DNA from 2 places in the Kitasatospora sp. NPDC093558 genome. Region 1 is predicted to be linked to the other one. Evidence: riboswitches for the same ligand, from Rfam matches in the RefSeq annotation. Region 1 holds a riboswitch; the other holds the start of a gene.

Region 1 (6,830 bases):
GGTTCACGCACTCGGGGGCGCCGTCGACCGGCGTCGACGTGAACTTCTGGGTGGTCCAGAACAGGTCGGGGCCGCCCGCGCCCGGGTAGTAGCCGAAGTCGAGCTCGGTGTCGTCCGTGGTGGACTTGAAGTTCTTGCCGAGCGTGATCCGGGCGTTGAGCACCCGGTTGTCGACCGGACCGGTGGCCCACTTGACCAGGTCGACGTCGTTCCCGTCGTAGCCGGCGGCCTTCAGGCCGACCTTGTGCCAGCTGCCGTCGGCCGGGTTCTGGACGTCCACCTCGGCGTCACACGCGGCCGGGCCCTCCATCTTCCCGTACTTCTGGCCGGCCCACAGGAAGAAGCTGCCGTTGGTGAGGTGCCAGTCGAAGCCGTTGGCGGTCTTGATCGAGACCTGGAACGCGTGCGGCTTGCCGTCCGCCGGAACGGCCTTCGGCAGACCGGTGACGGCCGTGGTGAGCCCGGAGACCGGGACGTTCTTCACCGGCGCGAGCGCCGTCCAGTTACCGGCCTGGCCGGTCTTGTCCAGGCCGGGGCTCAGGAAGGCCTGGATCGCGAAACCGAAGGTCGGGCCCTCGTGCTTCGACTGCACCAGCTTCGCCCGCAGCTTGAACACGTGGGTGGCGTGCGGCTGCACCTCGACGGCCGCGCCGGTCAGGTCGGTGGAGACGCCCTCGTACCCCTTGAACTGGCCGCCGAGCTCCTGCGCGACGAGCTTCGCCGGCTGCCAGGCGCCCGAGGCGCCGTCGGCGTACTCCACCGCGACCTGGTCCAGGCCGAGGTACTGCTGGCCGAAGTACAGGACGAGGTGCTGGGTGTTGTACACCGCGTCCGCGTCGTTCTTCACCGTCACGGTGCCCTCGGTCCAGCCGCCGCCGGCCTCCACCGAGGTGAAGCCGTCGACCTGGACGGAGTGGTCCTTGTCCGGGCCGGCGGCCTGGGCGGGAAGGGACAGTGCAAAGGGGGTCGCGATCAGCGAGGCCGCCACGATTGCGTGCCGAAGTCTCAACTCAACCTCAAAAGTCCGAAATTGCCGCTATATCCCGCGGCGACGCGGTGATACCCCCCACCGCTTCGGGCGGAGAATAGCCGATCACAATTCCGGCGGCAAAACGTCGACAAAGCAATGCGGCCCGCGCTCCTCCCCGAGGAGCGCGGCCCGCTTCGAGGGGGGGGCTGCGGTCAGTCGGTAGACATTCCTGCGTCTCGACGACCCCGGACGGAGCGCAGGGCGAACCGGACCGCCGGGACCAGGCCCCAGCACAGCGAGGCCGCGTGAGTGACCAGCGCGACGGGTATCGACGCCGCGAACGTCACGACCACCGCGGCGTTCCAGGACAGGGTGTTGGCGATCACCGAGGGCGGGGTGTGATCCTTCAGCAGCCCGCCGCTTCGCAGTGCGGAGAACGCCCGCCAGAGGAACAGACCCGCGAGGGCCTGGCCGGCCGCGTAGGCGGTGAACTGGATCTGGAACGCGTCGGCCTCACTGGTCAGCAGCTTGGTCGTGAACGGCATGGTGACGATCATGAGCAGCCACGCCAGGTTCCAGTGGATCGCGCCACCCGTCAGCCCCTTCGCGTAACGGAACAGACGCTGGTGGAGCAGCCAGTGCATGGCGACGGCCGAGAAGCTGATCAGGAACGCCACGTACTCCGTCAGGTGCTCGCGCAGGAAGTGCAGAACACCGTCGTTGCCGTGCGCCTCTCCGTGCGGGACCGGTAGCTCCAGCGCCAGCAGCGTGATGGCGATGGCGATCACCGCGTCCGAGAAGTAGATCAACCGTTCCGGGCCGACCGGCTCGGCCTCGTCGGACTCTCCGTGCATCCTGCCTGTGCGTCGCGCAGCCATCTCGGCCATCCCGCCGTACCCCTCCGAAGTCACATTCCAATGTTGGACGGTCAAAGGATGACGGGTCAGGTTCGTTCTGTCCAGTCCTGACATGTCAGCCCGGTAGTAGGGTTCGGATATGAGCCTGCGCCACGCGATCCTGGGCCTGCTGGCCGAGAACCCCAGTAGCGGATACGACCTCATGAAGCGCTTCGAGACCTCGCTCGCCTTCGTCTGGCCGGCGAAGCAGAGCCAGGTCTACGGCGAGCTCGCCAGACTCAGCGAGACCGGGTTGATCGAGGTCACCGGCACCGGCGCCCGCAACCGCCGCGAGTACGGCATCACCGATGCGGGGAGCGCCGAACTGCGGGACTGGCTGATCGGGCCCGGCTCCGAGGCCGCCTACCGCAGCCCCGCACTGCTGCGCGTCTTCTTCCTGTGGACGCTGCAGCGCGAGGAGGGCGCCGCCTACCTCCAGGAATTCGCCCGCCGCAACAAGGCGCGCCACGCCTTCCTCGAAAGCCTCCGTGACGGCGCGGAGTGGCGCGGTGATCCCGTCCAGGTCTGCGAGTGGCTGGCGCTGGAGTTCGGGATCCGCGCCTCCCAGTCCTCCGGGGACTGGGCGGAGTGGGCGGCCGAGCAGCTGACCGAGCACCTGTAGGCGGATGCTTTTGCCGATCCAACGACGAAGAGCCGCCCCGAGAGTCGAAACTCTCGGGGCGGCTCTTTCGTGTGGCGCGTCAGTCGGCCAGCGGCAGGTACACCTTGTTGCCGTGGGCCTTGAACTCCTCGGACATGGCCTGCATGCCGGCCACGGCCTCGGCGTCGAACTGGGTGTCCACGGCGGTGGAGCCGTCGCCGTGCTCGTCGCGGATCTTCTGCGAGATCTTCATCGAGCAGAACTTCGGGCCGCACATGGAGCAGAAGTGCGCGGTCTTGGCCGGCTCGGCGGGGAGGGTCTCGTCGTGGAAGTCGCGCGCGGTCTCCGGGTCGAGGGCCAGGTTGAACTGGTCCTCCCAGCGGAACTCGAAGCGGGCGTCGGACAGGGCGTCGTCCCAGACCTGGGCGCCGGGGTGGCCCTTGGCGAGGTCGGCGGCGTGGGCGGCGATCTTGTAGGTGATCACGCCGGTCTTGACGTCGTCCCGGTTGGGCAGGCCCAGGTGCTCCTTGGGCGTCACGTAGCAGAGCATCGCGGTGCCCCACCAGGCGATCATCGCGGCGCCGATGCCGGAGGTGATGTGGTCGTAGCCGGGGGCGACGTCGGTGGTGAGGGGGCCGAGGGTGTAGAACGGCGCCTCGTCGCAGATCTCCTTCTGGAGATCCATGTTCTCCTTGATCTTGTGCATCGGGACGTGGCCCGGGCCCTCGATCATCACCTGGACGTCGCGCTCGCGGGCGATCCGGCCGAGCTCGCCGAGGGTCTGCAGCTCGGCGAACTGCGCCTCGTCGTTGGCGTCGGCGATGGAGCCGGGCCGCAGGCCGTCACCGAGCGAGAAGGTGACGTCGTAGGCGGCGAGGATGTCGCAGAGCTCCTCGAAGTTCGTGTAGAGGAAGTTCTCCTTGTGGTGCGCGAGGCACCAGGCGGCCATGATCGAGCCGCCGCGCGAGACGATGCCGGTCTTGCGGCGGGCGGTCAGCGGGACGTACCGCAGCAGCACGCCGGCGTGGACGGTCATGTAGTCGACGCCCTGCTCGCACTGCTCGATGATGGTGTCCCGGTAGACCTCCCAGCTGAGCTCCTCGGCCCGGCCGTCGACCTTCTCCAGCGCCTGGTAGAGCGGCACGGTGCCGATCGGCACGGGGGAGTTGCGCAGGATCCACTCGCGGGTGGTGTGGATGTTGCGGCCGGTGGAGAGGTCCATGACGGTGTCGGCGCCCCAGCGGGTGGCCCACGTCATCTTCTCCACCTCCTCCTCGATCGAGGAGGTGACGGCGGAGTTGCCGATGTTGGCGTTGATCTTCACCAGGAAGTTGGTGCCGATGATCGCCGGCTCCACCTCGGGGTGGTTCACGTTCAGCGGGATGACGGCGCGGCCGCGGGCCACCTCGTCGCGCACGAACTCGGGCTCCAGGCCCTCGCGCAGGGCCACGAACTCCATCTCCGGCGTGACGATCCCGCGCTTCGCGTAGGCGAGCTGGGTCACGGCGGCGCCGCCGCGGCCGCGCAGCGGGCGGCGGGGGCGGCCGGGGAAGACGGCGTCGAGGTTGCGCAGGTTCCCGCCGCGCGGCGAGGTGTGCTTGATCCCGTCGTCCTCGGGGCGGGCCTCGCGGCCGTCGTACTCCTCGACGTCGCCGCGCTGGCGGATCCACGCGTCGCGCAGGGCGGGCAGGCCGCGGCGCACGTCGGGCTCGTAGGCGGGGTCGGTGTACGGGCCGGAGGTGTCGTACAGCGGGACGGTCCTGCCGTTGGTGAGCACCACCTCGCGGTACGGGACCCGCAGGTCGGGGCGGGATCCCTCGCGGTGGGCCTTGCGCCAGGCCGGGGTCGGGTAGCCGGTGCGCTCGCTGCTCGGGGCGCTCTGGGCAGACTGCGGCTGTGCGTCGAACGTGGTCATCTGACCTTCACTCCCTACGCCGGCATTACCCGGTCCAGGTTCCTGCGGTCGGCGCAGCGTCCCGGCCGTCCGTCGACGGACCGTTCAGCGCCCTCTCAGCCCGGTGCTCCGAGCTCCCGCGTCCGCAGGCGGTGTTGCCTGCGCATGACGCCCAACACCGTAGCGAGCGGATCGCCGCAGGTCCAGATGGCTTCCGGTGGACGGACGGCGGGCGCAGACTGGACCCCATGATCGGACTGACGGGGCGGGTCACGGGGAAGGTCGGCGCGGGACTGGTCGGGGAGGTGCTGGTGCACGTGCCCGAGCGGCAGGGGACGGAGGCGTTCCTGGCGTACCTGGCGGTGCCGGGGGATCCGCTGCCGACGGGCACGCAGGTGATCGTGGTCGAGTACCAGGCGCCGCGAACGGTGTTCGTGTCGCCGGTCTGACGACCGGTTTCCCCTCGTCACGGGGCCTGTGACAGGACCGGGACGAAGTCACGACGTCACCTACTGGCGCACACGCACGAACAGGCGCAGAATCTCCGCTGCCACCGCGTCCGCGCACTCCTGCACAACCACGCGCAGCCACGGAAGCGGTGTGCCTCGAAGGGGGAGTCGGCCGATGGTTGTCGGCGTCGTCGCGGGGGCCGTGGTGGCCTCCATCATCGTTGTGATCGTCCTGTTCAGGCTCATGTGGCGGGTCGCCGAGCCGAACGAGGCACTGATCATCTCCGGGTCGAAGCACGGGGACGGCCTGGGATTCCGGATCGTCACCGGGCGGGGCACCTTCGTCGTCCCGGGCATGCAGGCGGTGCGCCGCCTGTCGCTCGACCTCAACGAGGCCGAGCTGGACGTCGAGTGCGTGACGTCCCAGGGCATTCCGGTGCACGTCAAGGGCGTCGTGATCTTCAAGGTGGGCGACGACGCGGTGTCGATCGCCAACGCCGCCCGCCGTTTCCTGGACCAGCAGAAGATGATGGGCCAGCGCGTGCACAACGTGTTCGCCGGTCACCTGCGCTCCATCGTCGGCGGGCTGACGGTCGAGGACATGATCCGCGACCGCGAGCGCCTGACCGGCGAGACCCGGGCCGCCTCGGGCACCGAGATGGAGAAGCTCGGTCTGATCATCGACTCGCTGCAGATCCAGGAGATCCTCGACCCGACCGGGTACATCCGCAACCTCGCCGCCCCGCACGCCGCGGCCGTCCAGCGCGACGCCCGCATCGCGGCCGCCGCCGCCGACCGCGTGGCCACCGAGGCCGAGCAGGAGGCCTTCGCCCGCAAGGCCGAGGCGACCCGCAACAGCGAGATCCAGCAGGCCGCCTACCAGGCCGAGATGGACACCGCGAGCGCCCGCGCCCGGCAGGCCGGCCCGCTCGCCGAGGCGGCCGCCCGCCAGGAGGTCGTCGTCCAGGAGACGAAGGTCGCCGAGCTGGAGGCCCAGCGCAAGGAGCAGCAGCTCCAGATCGACGTCCGCAAGCCGGCCGACGCCAAGGCGTACGAGACCCGCACCAAGGCCGACGCCGACCGCGACGCCCGGATCTCCTCGGCCCAGGCGCACGCCCGGGAGACCGAGCTGCGGGCGGCGGCCGACGCCAGCCAGGTAAAGATCGCCGCGGCGGCCGAGGCGGAGGCCACCAAGGTGCGCGGCCTGGCCGCCGCCGAGGCGACCAGGGCCACCGGTCAGGCCGAGGCCGCGGCCATCGAGGCCCGCGGTCTGGCGGACGCCGAGGCGGCCCGGGCGCTCGGGCTGGCCAACGCCGAGGGCATCCGGGCCCGCGCCGCGGCCCTCGCCGAGAACCAGGACGCCGTCGTGGCGCAGGAGTTGGCGGAGAAGTGGCCGGAGATCGTCCGGGCCGCCTCCGAGTCCTTCGGGAACGTCGAGCACATGGTGCTGCTCAACGGCGCCGACGGCATGGGCGAGATGTTCGCCAAGGCGCTCACCATGGGCGGCACCGGCCTCGGCCTCGCCCGTCAGCTGCTGAGCACCATGAAGGAGGCCCCGGCCGACGCGCCCGCCGACGCCAAGGCGCCGGTGGTGCAGCAGGTGCGCATCGAGGACTGAGTTCCGACGATTGGGTAGCCCCCCGTGCCCACCTGAGTACCCGTACTCAGGTGGGCACGGCCACGTCCGCCGGAGCATGGGGGCATGCGCCCACCAGCACACACGCGGATCGGCATCACCGCCGTCGGCTCCCGGCTGCCGGCCCGCCGGCTCACCTCACAGGAACTCCAGGACGAGGTCACGGCCGGGTCCCGACTGAAGCTCCCGGAGCGGATGTTCGAGAAGGCCACCGGGATCCGCACCCGGCACTTCGCGGCCGACGGCGAGTACGCCTCGACCCTCGCGATCGGCGCCGCCCGGCGCGCCCTCGCCGCCCGCGGCATCGGCCCGCAGGACGTCGACCTGCTGCTCTTCGCCTCCGCCACCCGGGACGTCTGCGAGCCCGCGACCGCCCACCTCGTG
Region 2 (12,173 bases), on a different contig from region 1:
CGAGTTCCGCCGCCTGGCCGCCGAACCGGCCCCGGCCTCGGCCCCGGCGGCGCCGCAGCTGACCGTCCGGGAGACGGAGGTGCTGCGGCTGGTGGCGAAGGGCCTGTCGTACCGCCAGATCGCCGAGCGCCTGGTGCTGTCGCACCGGACGGTGCAGAACCACGTGCAGAACACCCTGGGCAAGCTGCAGCTGCACAACCGGGTGGAACTCGTGCGCTACGCGATCGAGCAGGGGCTGGACGACGAGATCTGAGGGCGGGTGGGATCCGGGCGGCGTTCCGCGCGGATCCCACCACTTCTTTCCTCAGCGCTGTGCGGTCGCCTGCTGGCGCAGCAGGCCGGCCACGATGTCGACGCCCTCGCGGGTCAGCACCGACTCCGGGTGGAACTGGAGGCCGGCGAAGCCGGGCCCGCGGAGCGCGTGCACGTCGCCGGTGGCCGCGTCGCGGGCGACCTCGACGCCCTCGGCCGCGAGCCGGGCCGCGTCGGCGTCCGTGCAGCGCGCGGTGAACGTGTTGTAGAAGCCGACCGTCCGCTTCGTCCCGAACAGGTCGACGGTCTCCTGCGCGCCCTGGTACGGGACGGCCTTGCGCGCCAGCCCGAGCCCGAGTTCGCCGGCCAGCAGCTGGTGGCTGAGGCAGACCGCGAGCAGCGGCGCCGTCCTCGCGCCGGAGCGGACGGCGGCCAGCGCGTCGGCGACGACCGGCCGGAGCACGGCCATCTTGGGGTCGTCGGCGAGCCGCGGGTCGCCGGGGCCGGGGCCGAGCACCAGCGGGCCGCGGTGGGCGGCGATCCGGGCACGCAGCCCGGGTTCGTCGTAGCGGACGACGGAGACCCGGTGGCCGAGCGAGGTGAGCAGGTGGGCGAGCATCGCCGTGAAGGTGTCCTCGCCGTCGACGACCAGGGCCGGCTCGGGCTCGGTGACCTCGGCCGGGGCCTGCATCCGCAGCCAGAACGGCGCGAGGCCGCCGCGCCGGGCATCGAGCGCGGCTTGGACGCGGTGGTCGTCGGCGAGCCGCGGCCCGCCCGGGTTGGGCAGCCGGGCGGGCACCGGCCGGGCGCCGATCGCGGTGAGCACCCCGGCGGCCTTGGCGTGCGTCTCGGCGACCTCGGACTCCGGGTCGGAGTGGCGGACGAGGGTCGCGCCGACCCGGACGACGAGGCGCCCGGTGGCCGGGTCGATGTCGGCGGTGCGGATGCAGATCGGGGAGTCGAGCAGCTGGCCGCCGCTGGCGGAGCGGCCGATGAGGGCGAGCGCGCCGGAGTAGTAGCCGCGCCCGGCGGGCTCGTAGCGCCGGATGACGCGGGTGGCGTTCTGGACCGGGCTGCCGGTGACGGTCGCGGCGAACATGGTCTCGCGGAGCACGTCCCGGACGTCCAGCGAGGTGCGGCCGCGCAGTTCGTACTCGGTGTGGGCGAGGTGGGCCATCTCCTTGAGCCGGGGGCCGAGCACCTGGCCGCCGAGGTCGCCGACGGTGCACATCATCTTGAGCTCTTCGTCGACGACCATCGTGAGCTCTTCCAGTTCCTTCGGATCGTGCAGGAAGCGGAGGAGCGAGTCGATGTCCGAGCCGCCCGCCGGATAGCGGTAGGTGCCGGAGATCGGGTTCATCACGACGGTGCCGCCGCTCTGCCGGACGTGCACCTCGGGGGAGGCGCCGACGAGCACGCGGTCCCCGGTGTGGACGAGGTACGTCCAGTAGGCGCCGCGCTCCTGGTCGAGCAGGCGGCGGAACAGGGTGAGCGCCAGTTCCGGCGAGAAGTCGTCCAGAGTGGCGCTGAAGTCGCGCCGGATCACGAAGTTGGCGCCCTCGCCGTTGCCGATCTCGTCCCGGATCACCCGGCGCACGATGTCGGCGTACGCGGCGTCGTCCACGTCGAACGAGCCGTCCGTCAGGGAGACCGGCAACTGCGGTAGTGCGGCGGCGAATTCGGCCAGCGGAAGGGCGTACTGCTCGGTCACCGCGAGGGCCTGGAGCGGGGTGCCGTCGTCGTGCGCCTCGAAGCCGCGCTCGCGGATCTGCCGGTACGGGACGAGCGCGAGCAGGTCGTGGACCGGGCCGCCGGCCGGCACGCCGGTGCGGACCGGCAGGTCGGCGAGGCGCTCGTGGGTGCCGACGGTGCCCAGCAGCACCTCGACGGTGTCCGGGGCGAGCCGGGGGGTGCGGCGGTGCAGCAGGGCGAAGGCGGGGGCGTCGGGGCCGGTGAGGCGGGCGAGCAGGTCGGCGGTGGTGGTCACGGGGTGCGGCTTCCTTCCGGGAGGACGTGCGGGGCGCGGTGCTGGGGTGTTCCGCTTCCCGGAGGGCCGGCTGCTCAGACGCCGACGGCCGCCCCGAGGGGCGGCCGTCGTGTCGTCTAGGAACGCGCGATCGGTGGGCCACCCGAGGGGGAGGCCCACCACCAGGACTGGGTGTGGGGCGCGTGCATGGGTCGAGCGTAGCGGATTGGGCGGACCGGGTGAGGCCGGTCACTTCTTTGTCCGGGATGTGTCTCACCCATCGGGCAATGGTCACGAATCGCTCGCCTCACCCCGTAGCCTTGGCCGTGTGACCGTGACGAATCTCCACACCTGGCAGACCCTGCCCGCGGCGCAGCAGCCTGAATGGCCGGACCAAGAGGCTCTGCGCAAGACCCTTGCGGAGCTCGCCTCCTATCCGCCCCTCGTCTTCGCCGGCGAGTGCGACCAGCTGCGCGCCCGGCTCGCTGCCGTGGCACGTGGGGAGGCGTTCCTCCTCCAGGGCGGCGACTGCGCCGAGGCCTTCGACGGCGTGTCGGCCGAGCACATCCGGAACAAGCTGAAGACGCTGCTCCAGATGGCCGCCGTGCTGACGTACGCGGCCTCCGTGCCGGTCGTGAAGGTGGGCCGGATCGCCGGCCAGTACTCCAAGCCGCGCTCGAAGTCGACCGAGACCCGGGACGGCGTGACGCTGCCGGTGTACCGCGGCGACTCGGTGAACGGCTTCGAGTTCACCCCCGAGTCCCGCATCCCGGACCCGGAGCGCCTGAAGCGGATGTACAACGCGTCCGCCGCGACGCTGAACCTGGTGCGCGCCTTCACCACCGGTGGTTACGCCGACCTGCGCCAGGTGCACGCCTGGAACCAGGACTTCGTGCGCAACTCGCCGGCCGGCCAGCGCTACGAGCAGCTCGCCCGGGAGATCGACAACGCCCTGGCGTTCATGAACGCCTGCGGCGTCGCGCCGGAGGAGTTCAAGACCGTCGAGTTCTACTCCTCGCACGAGGCGCTGGTCCTCGACTACGAGACCGCGCTGACCCGCGTGGACTCGCGCACCGGCGAGCTGTACGACGTCTCCGGCCACATGGTGTGGATCGGCGAGCGCACCCGGCAGCTGGACCACGCGCACATCGAGTTCGCCTCGAAGATCCGCAACCCGATCGGCGTCAAGCTCGGCCCGACCACCTCGGTGGAGGACGCGCTCACCCTGATCGAGAAGCTGGACCCGGAGCGCGAGCCCGGCCGCCTCACCTTCATCACCCGGATGGGCGCGGGCAAGATCCGCGACCACCTGCCCGCCCTGGTGGAGAAGGTCACCGCGTCCGGCGCCCAGCCGGTGTGGATCTGCGACCCGATGCACGGCAACACCTTCGAGGCCTCCAGCGGCCACAAGACCCGCCGCTTCGACGACGTGCTCGACGAGGTCAAGGGCTTCTTCGAGGTGCACCGCGCGCTCGGCACCCACCCGGGCGGCATCCACGTGGAGCTGACCGGCGACGACGTGACCGAGTGCGTCGGCGGTGGCGACGAGGTGCTGGTCGACGACCTGCACCAGCGCTACGAGACGGCCTGCGACCCGCGCCTCAACCGCAGCCAGTCGCTCGACCTGGCGTTCCTGGTGGCGGAGATGTACCGCGGCCAGTAACCCCGGGTGTTTCCGGATGTGACGAAGGCCCCTCCGGTTTCGGGATTCCCGAGGCCGGAGGGGCTTTTTCGTACCCGGAACGCCGGGTAAGGTGAGGCTTAGTGAACTAAGGCAAGCCTTAGTCAAGATCCACTGCAGCCGAGGGCCGCTGCGCTTCACCCCAGGGAGAGACCGCGATGTACGTGTGCATGTGCCATGCGGTCACCGAGGACCAGGTGAAGCGGGCGATCGACGAGGGTGCCAACACCCCGCGGCAGATCGCCAAGGGCTGCAAGGCCGGCACCGACTGCGGCTCGTGCGTGCGCCGGATACAGGCGCTGCTCGGCGAGCACGGCGCCCGGCCCTGCCCGACCGCCCGGCTGGCCGCCAGGCTCGGCCTCGCGGACCCCGAGGCCCCCGCCGCCCCGGCCCCCGTCGCGCCGGCCCCGGCGCCCGTCCTCCCGCTGCGCGCGGCCTGAGCGCCGCGGCGGCTCAGGACTCCGGCTGCTCGATCAGCTGGGCGATGTAGAGCGCCTCGCCGAGCTTCTCCAGGAGCTCCAGCTGGGTGTCGAGGTAGTCGATGTGGTGCTCCTCGTCCGCCAGGATGTCCTCGAAGATGTTCGCCGAGGTGACGTCGTTCTTGGCGCGCATCACCACGATCCCGCGCTTGAGCCGGTCGATCGCCTCGACCTCGATCTGGCGGTCCGCCTCGAACATCTCCTTGACCGTCTGTCCGATCCGGACGTGGAACAGCCGCTGGTAGTTCGGCAGGCCCTCCAGGAAGAGGATCCGGTCGGTGAGCACCTCGGCGTGCTTCATCTCGTCGAACGACTCGTGCCGGGTGTACTTGGCGAGCTTCGTCCAGCCGAAGTTCTCCTGCATCTTGGCGTGCAGGAAGTACTGGTTGATCGCGGTCAGCTCGGCGGTGAGCTGCTCGTTGAGGAACTCGATGACCTCTGGATCGCCCTGCATGACGGTGCCTCCCTGCGCTGGGGCGTGCTGTGAGTGCTGCGCTGCGCATCCTGGCACCGAAATGGGACGAACTTCCAGTAAGTTCACACTCACTAGGACATGTGTCGGAATATCCGATTTGGGGGATCGTCTGCCGACCGTTGGCCCGTACGGGCGGGGCGCGCGGGGCACCGAAAGGGGCGCGCGCCGCGGCCCGGACGCCGTCTGTCACCATGGAGCCATGGGTCAGTCCGAACAAGAACAGCTTCCGCCGTCTGACCCGAGGCTCCCCCCGGGGCAGCGCGTCCAGCGTGGCTGGCCCGCCCTGCACTACGGGCCGGTGCCCCGCTTCAAGCCGCTGACCTGGGACCTCCAGGTGTTCGGCGCGACCGCCTCGGCGGAGAAGCACAGCTGGGACTTCGAGGCCTTCACCGCCCTGCCGCGCACCACCGTCCGCGCGGACCTGCACTGCGTCACCAAGTTCTCGATGCTCGGCAACGAGTGGACGGGCGTCCCGGCCTCCCTCGTCCTCGACCTCGTGCCCCCGGCGCCGGGCGTCACCCACGTCATGGTCTGGGCCGAGTACGGCTACAGCGCCAACCTGCGGCTGGCCGACTTCGCCGACCCGCGCACGCTCTTCGCCACCCACCGCAACGGCGAGCCGCTGACCGCCGAACACGGCTTCCCCGTCCGGCTCGTCGTCCCGCAGCTGTACGCCTGGAAGGGCCCGAAGTGGGTCCGCGCGGTCGAGTACATGCGGGCGGACCGGCGCGGCTTCTGGGAGGAGCGCGGCTACCACAACCTCGCCGACCCGTGGCGCGAGCAGCGCTACTCCTACCAGGAGGAACCGGGCGAGGGCCCGCTCCGCTAGGGCCTGTCCCCCCAACTCCCTCAGATGAAGGGGAAGTTGACCGTCACTGCGGTGTGCTGCGGGCGCCGCTCGCCGGCCGCCGGGAACTGGCTGCTCGCCTTGCCGCTGCCGAACAGGTTGACCCCGGTGGTCTGCATCGTGAACCCGGCCGCCGTGAGCGCCTTCTCGGCCGCGTCCTTCGTCATCCCGGTGACGTCCGGCACCGGCACCATGCCCTTGCTGACCACCAGCGAGACCGGGGTGTTCTCCGCCACCTGCTGGCCGGCGGCCGGCGAGCTGCTGATCACCGAGCCCTGCGGCACCGCGTCGTTGTACGTCTCGGTCACCGAGCCCTTGGCGAGCTGCACGCCGGTCAGCGCGGACGCGGCCTGGTCGGCCGGCTTGCCGGTCACGTCCGGCACGGCGATCCGGTGCGGCCCCTTGGAGACGGTGACCGTCACGGTGTCGCTCTTGCGCGACCGGGCGCCGACCCCCGGGTCGGTGGAGATCACCTGGCCGGACGGCACGGTCTCGCTGTACACGTCGACGAACTTCGCGTGCATGCCCTCGTCGTCCAGGATCCGCTGCGCCTCGGCGCGGTCCTTGCCGAGCACCCCGGGCACCGGCCCGTACAGCGCCTCGGACAGGCCGTACGTCACGCCGCCGACCAGCACCACCAGGGCGGTCAGCGCGGAGGCCCAGATCACCGGCTTGCGGGGGATCCGGCGCAGCCGGCCCGGGCGGTGCGGGCGGACCGGGGTCGGTTCGTCGTACGGGCGGGGCTCGGCGAGCAGCTGGTCCATCAGGTCCGGCGGGACGTCGAGGACGCTGGTGTGCTCGGCCGCGGGCGGCCCGACCGGCTGGGGGAGGGGCTCGGGAAGCGACAGGGGCAGCGGCGGCCGGCCGGCCTCCGGGCGGCGCTGGATCACCGAGGTCGGCTCGCTGGTCGGGTAGCGCGGGCTGGGCCGGGTGGAGGTCGGCGGCTCGGCGTCCAGCTCGGCCGGGCCGAGCTCGCGGCGGACCCGCTGGAGGGTGGCCAGCAGCTCGACCGCGTCGTACGGGCGGGAGTCCGGGGTCCTGGCGCAGGCGCCGAGCACGATCGCGTCGAGCGCCGGGGGGACGGTCGGGACGGTCCGCGAGGGCGCCGGGACGTCCTCGTGCAGGTGCTTGTACATGACCTGGACGGGGTTGTCACCGGTGTGCGGGCGCGTGCCGGTGAGCATCTCGTACAGCAGGATGCCGGCCGCGTAGACGTCGACGCGCTGGTCGGTGGGGGCGTCCGGGAGGATCTGCTCGGGCGCGAGGTAGGAGACGGTGCCCATGACGGTGCCGCCGGTCGCGGTGGACGTCGACGTGGGGGCGCCGTCGGCGGTGTTGAGGACCCGGACCAGGCCGAAGTCGGCGACCTTGACCAGGCCGCCGTCGGTGATCAGCACGTTCTCCGGCTTGACGTCGCGGTGCACCAGGCCGGCCCGGTGGGCGGCGCCGAGCGCGGCGAGCACCGGCTCCATGATGTCCAGGGCGGCCCGGATCGACAGCGCGCCGCGGTCGCGCAGCAGGTCGCGCAGGGTGCCGCCGGGCACGTACTCCATGGCGAGGAAGACGTGGCCGTCGTCGGCGCCCTGGTCGAAGACGTTGACCACGTTGGCGTGGGTGAGGCGGGCGACGGCCTTGGCCTCACGGATGAAGCGGGCGGTGAAGCCCTCGTCCCCGGCGAGGTCGGGGTGCATCACCTTGAGGGCGAGCACGCGGTCGAGGCGGGTGTCGGTGCCCTTGTAGACCGTGGACATGCCGCCGGTCGCGATGCGCTGCTCGACCCGGTACCGGCCGTCGAGCAGGGTACCGATCAGGGGGTCGCGCCATGCCTTGTCCACCCGAGGAGTGTAGAGGGGCGGGTGGAAGCCGGTCCCGGCGGACATCGCCTCCGGGACCGGCTTGTGACACGGACGTCAGAACGCGGGCCGCTCGCGGGTGTCGAGGTCGGCGCGGCCGGCCATCGCGGAGGAGGCCTCCGCGTGGAAGCGGCGCGGGATCCGGCCGGCCCGGTGGGCGAGGCGGCCGGCCTCGGTGGCGTGCCGCATGGCCTCGGCCATCAGGACCGGGTCCTGGGCGCGGGTCACCGCGGAGGCGAGCATCACGGCGGAGCAGCCGAGCTCCATCGCGAGGGCGACGTCGGAGGCGGTGCCGGCGCCCGCGTCCAGGATGACCGGGACGTTGGCGCCCTCCACGATCAGCTGGAAGTTGTGCGGGTTGCGGATGCCGAGGCCCGAGCCGATCGGCGAGCCGAGCGGCATGATCGCCGCGCAGCCGACGTCCTCCAGCTTGCGGGCCAGCACCGGGTCGTCGTTGGTGTACGGGAGCACTGTGAAGCCGTCGTCGACGAGGGTCTCGGCGGCGTCCAGCAGCTCGATCGGGTCCGGCAGGAGGGTCCGCTCGTCGGCGATGACCTCCAGCTTCACCCAGTCGGTGCCGAGCGCCTCGCGGGCCAGCCGGGCGGTCAGCACGGCCTCGCCGGCGGTGAAGCAGCCGGCCGTGTTGGGCAGCACGCGGATGCCGTTGCGGGTCAGCACGTCCAGGACGGAGCCCTGGGTGCCGGCGTCGACCCGGCGCATCGCGACGGTGGTCAGCTCGGTGCCGGAGACCTGGAGGGCCTGCTCCAGGACCTCCAGGCTCGGGGCGCCGCCGGTGCCCATGATGAGCCGGGAGGCGAAGGTCGTCCCCGCGATGGTGAAGAGGTCGTCGGCCATGGTTCAGCCTCCCTGCACGGCGGTGAGGATCTCGATCCGGTCGCCCGCCGACAGCAGCGTCTCGGACCACGAACTGCGCGGCACCACGGCCTCGTTGAGCGCGGCGGCGACGCCGGTGTTGGCCTTGCTGAGGGTGGTGACCACCTCGGCGAGGGTGGTCGCGGCGGGCACCTCGCGGGGCTCGCCGTTGACGGTCAGTGCGATGTCGGTCATGCGACGGCCTTCGTGGTGGAGCGGGCGGGGGAGAACCGGGAGGGCGCGAACGGCCTTGCGAGCTCGGGGACTTCGCCGGTCGCCAGGTACTCGGCGACGAGGTCCGCGGTCACCGGGGTGAGCAGCACGCCGTTGCGGTAGTGGCCGGTCGCGGCGACCAGGCCGGGCAGGTCGGTCGGACCGAGCAGCGGCGCGTTGTCCGGCGAGCCCGGGCGCAGCCCGGCCGAGGTCTCCACCAGCGGGAGTTCGGTGACGCCGGGGACCAACTCGTGTGCGTCGCGCAGGAGTTCGTACACCCCGCCGGCCGTGACGGTGGTGTCGTAGCCCTGTTCCTCGGTGGTCGCGCCGATCACCAGCTCGCCGTTCTCGCGCGGCACGAGGTACAGGTGCTGCCCGCGCACGACCGCGCGGACGTTGCGGTTCAGGAACGGCCGGTACGCGTCGGGGACCCGCAGCCGCAGGATCTGTCCCTTCACCGGACGGATCGCCGGCAGCACGCCCTCGGGCAGGCCGGGCAGCCGGTGGCTGTGCGGTCCTGCGGCGAGGACGACCTGGTCGGCGGTGAGGGTCTCGCGGGTGCCGAGCCGGGCGCCGATCGCGCGGCCGTCCTGGACCAGCAGCTCGGCGGCCTCGGTGCGGTGGATCAGGACCCTCGCCCGCTCGCAGGCGAAGACCAGGGCCTTCAGCAGCCGGCGGGGGTCCACCTGGTGGTCGTCGGCCACGTGCAGGCCGCCGCGCACGCCGGGGGCGAGCATCGGCTCCAGCTTGCGGGCCTCCCGGCCGGTCAGCCAGGTCGAGTCGAGGCCGAGGCGCTCGTGGAAGGCGTGCAGTTCGCGCAGTTCGGCGCGGTCGTCGGAGTCCAGGGCGACGGCGAGCGTGCCGCACCGCCGGTAGCCGGTGTCCTCGCCGCTCGCCTCGGTGAGCTCGGCGGCGAAGGCCGCGTACCGCTCGTTCGAGGCCATTCCGAGGCGCAGCAGCGGCTCCTCGCCGTACTGCAGCTCGGTGACGGGGGCGAGCATCCCGGCCGCGACCCCGGCGGCTCCGTGACCGGGGGAGGGGTCGACCACGACGACGTTCTTCAGACCGCGCTGCGCCGCCCGCCAGGCGACGGCGAGGCCGATGATGCCCCCGCCGATCACCAGCACGTCGGCGTGGGCGCCCGGTGCCAAGCGTGTCAAAGCTGCTCTTCTCCCTTCGCCGGTATGACCCGGATCAGGTTCGGACGGTCGCAGGCCGTGCCAGCCCGCCTCTCAGCCCGGTGCGCCGGGCTCCCGTGATGGTGTCCCCACCTTAACTCCGGGGGTCCGCCCGGCCGAAGGCCCGTACGAGGGGTGGACAGGCCCCTGGGGCGCCCGGTGCGGCTGAGTACAGTGACGGGCGTGGCAGAGCTGAGCGGAACGGATCGGGTGGTCGTCGTCGGGGCCGGGCTGGCCGGGGCGCAGTGCGCGCTGGGGCTGCGGCGGGGCGGCTGGCAGGGGCGGATCGTGCTGGTCGGGGAGGAGCCGCACGCGCCGTACGACCGGCCGCCGCTCTCCAAGGACGTCCTGCTCGGCAAGACCGACGCCACCACCCTGGACATCGACTTCCCGCACCTCGGCGTCGAGCTGCTCACCGGCCGCCGCGCCACCGGCCTCACCCCCGGCGTGCTGCACACCGACGCCGGGGACCTCCCGTACGAGTCGCTGGTGATCGCCACCGGCGCGACCCCGCGCGCCCTGCCCGGCGCCGAGCGCGCCCACCTCCTGCACACCCTGGACGACGCGCTCGCCCTGCGCGCGCTGCTGCGGCCCGGGCTGCGCCTGGTGCTGGTCGGCGCCGGCTGGATCGGCGCCGAGGTGGCCACCGCCGCGCGGGAGGCGGGCTGCGAGGTGACCGTCGTCGAGGCGGGCCCGGCGCCCGTCCCCGGCGCGCTGCCGGCCGCGGTCGGCTCGGCGATGGCCGCCTGGTACGCCGAGGCCGGCGTGGACCTGCGCTGCGGCGTCGGCGTCGCGGCCGTCGAGCCCGGCGCGGTGCTGCTCGCGGACGGTTCGCACCTGCCCGCCGACGAGGTGGTCGTCGGCATCGGCGCCAGGCCCGCGACCGACTGGCTGGCCGGCTCGGGCGTCGAGCTGGACCCGACCGGCGCCGTCGTCGTGGACGAGGGGCTGCGCACGAGCCTGCCGGGCGTCTTCGCGGCGGGCGACTGCGTCAGCTACCCGTCGGCCCGTTCCGGCGCCCGGCTGGCCGTCCAGCACTGGGACCACGCGCTGCAGTCCGGCGAGGCCGCGGCGGCGGCCGTCCTCGGGGCGGACGTGCCGTACGACCCGGTGCCGTACTTCTGGTCGGAGCAGTTCGGGCGCATGGTGCAGTACGCCGGGCGGCACGCCGAGGGCGACGAGCTGCTCTGGCGCGGCTCCCCGCAGGACGCGACCTGGGCGGTGCTGTGGCTGCGCGGCGGCGTGCCGACCGCGCTGCTGGCCGTGGACCGCCCGCGCGACCTCACCCAGGGCCGCCGCCTGATCGAGCGCGGCACCGCGCTGGACCCGGCCCGGGCCGCGGACCCGGCGGTGGCGCTCAAGGCCGCGGCGCTCTGACGGCACTGGCCGGGCGGCCCTCTGACGGCCCCCTGACGCGGACCCTTGGTGCGCGCGGGGCCGCAAAGGTGGCAGTCTGGTGCCGTGAGTGAGATCGAAGCCAAGATTGACGCCCTGGTCCCCGAGTGGCTGTACCTGCCCGACATCTCCGAGCGCTGGGGAGTCGTGGTCACCGAGGTCCGCAACATGGTCAAGAAGGGTGACCTGCTCGCGGTCCGCCGCGGCCCGAACAAGTCCCTGCAGGTCCCGGCCGCGTTCATCGACGAGACCGGGCCGGTCAAGCACCTGATCGGCCTGCTGACCGTGCTGCGCGACAGCGGGTTCAGCGACGCGGAGATCCTCGAGTGGATGTTCACCGAGGACCCGTCCCTGCCCGGCACCCCGGTGCAGGCCCTCTGGGAGAACCGCGCGACCGAGGTCAAGCGCCGCGCCCAGGCGATGGCCCTGTGACCACCCCCGTTGTGGCCGCAGGCCTCCGGGCCCGGCTGGCCGACGCCCGGCTGTACCTGTGCACCGACGCCCGCCGCGAGCAGGGCGACCTGGCGGAGTTCCTGGACGCCGCGCTGTCCGGCGGCGTGGACATCGTCCAGCTCCGGGACAAGGGCCTGGAGGCCAAGCAGGAGCTGGAGGCCCTGGAGGTCTTCGCGGACGCCTGCCGCCGCCACGGCAAGCTGCTCTCGGTCAACGACCGCGCCGACGTCGCCCACGCGGCCCGGCCGGACGTGCTGCACCTCGGGCAGGACGACCTGCCCGTCCCGGCCGCCCGGGCGATCCTCGGCGAGGACGTCCTGATCGGCCGGTCCTGCCACGCCGAGTCCGAGGTGGACGCGGCGGTCGCCGAGCCGGGCGTGGACTACTTCTGCACCGGCCCGGTCTGGCCGACCCCGACCAAGCCGGGCCGCCCGGCCCCGGGCCTCGGCCTGGTCTCGTACGCGGCCGAGCAGGCCACGGACCGCCCGTGGTTCGCCATCGGCGGCAT

The links. Region 1 has a riboswitch for thiamine pyrophosphate ahead of thiC (phosphomethylpyrimidine synthase ThiC). Riboswitches for the same ligand answer to the same signal wherever they lie in the genome.
Region 2: another riboswitch for thiamine pyrophosphate. It lies ahead of thiO (glycine oxidase ThiO); the one in region 1 lies ahead of thiC (phosphomethylpyrimidine synthase ThiC).

What each region holds. Positions count from the first base shown of each region.
Region 1 is NZ_JBFBDY010000319.1:376-7,205, forward strand. Features, by position in the region: gene AB0O00_RS24955 (hypothetical protein) at 1-988, opposite strand, end outside; gene AB0O00_RS24960 (TMEM175 family protein) at 1,183-1,824, opposite strand; gene AB0O00_RS24965 (PadR family transcriptional regulator) at 1,967-2,488, shown strand; gene thiC (phosphomethylpyrimidine synthase ThiC) at 2,568-4,382, opposite strand; TPP riboswitch at 4,377-4,512, opposite strand; gene AB0O00_RS24975 (hypothetical protein) at 4,610-4,810, shown strand; gene AB0O00_RS24980 (SPFH domain-containing protein) at 4,986-6,428, shown strand; partial or broken gene AB0O00_RS24985 (ketoacyl-ACP synthase III) at 6,513-6,830, shown strand, end outside.
Region 2 is NZ_JBFBDY010000068.1:10,648-22,820, forward strand. Features, by position in the region: gene AB0O00_RS10260 (response regulator transcription factor) at 1-253, shown strand, start outside; gene AB0O00_RS10265 (anthranilate synthase family protein) at 305-2,239, opposite strand; gene AB0O00_RS10270 (class II 3-deoxy-7-phosphoheptulonate synthase) at 2,547-3,881, shown strand; gene AB0O00_RS10275 ((2Fe-2S)-binding protein) at 4,058-4,339, shown strand; gene bfr (bacterioferritin) at 4,353-4,832, opposite strand; gene AB0O00_RS10285 (sulfite oxidase-like oxidoreductase) at 5,053-5,682, shown strand; gene pknB (Stk1 family PASTA domain-containing Ser/Thr kinase) at 5,703-7,535, opposite strand; gene AB0O00_RS10295 (thiazole synthase) at 7,611-8,408, opposite strand; gene thiS (sulfur carrier protein ThiS) at 8,412-8,621, opposite strand; gene thiO (glycine oxidase ThiO) at 8,618-9,799, opposite strand; TPP riboswitch at 9,794-9,906, opposite strand; gene AB0O00_RS10310 (FAD-dependent oxidoreductase) at 9,992-11,194, shown strand; gene AB0O00_RS10315 (Rv2175c family DNA-binding protein) at 11,279-11,644, shown strand; partial or broken gene thiE (thiamine phosphate synthase) at 11,656-12,173, shown strand, end outside.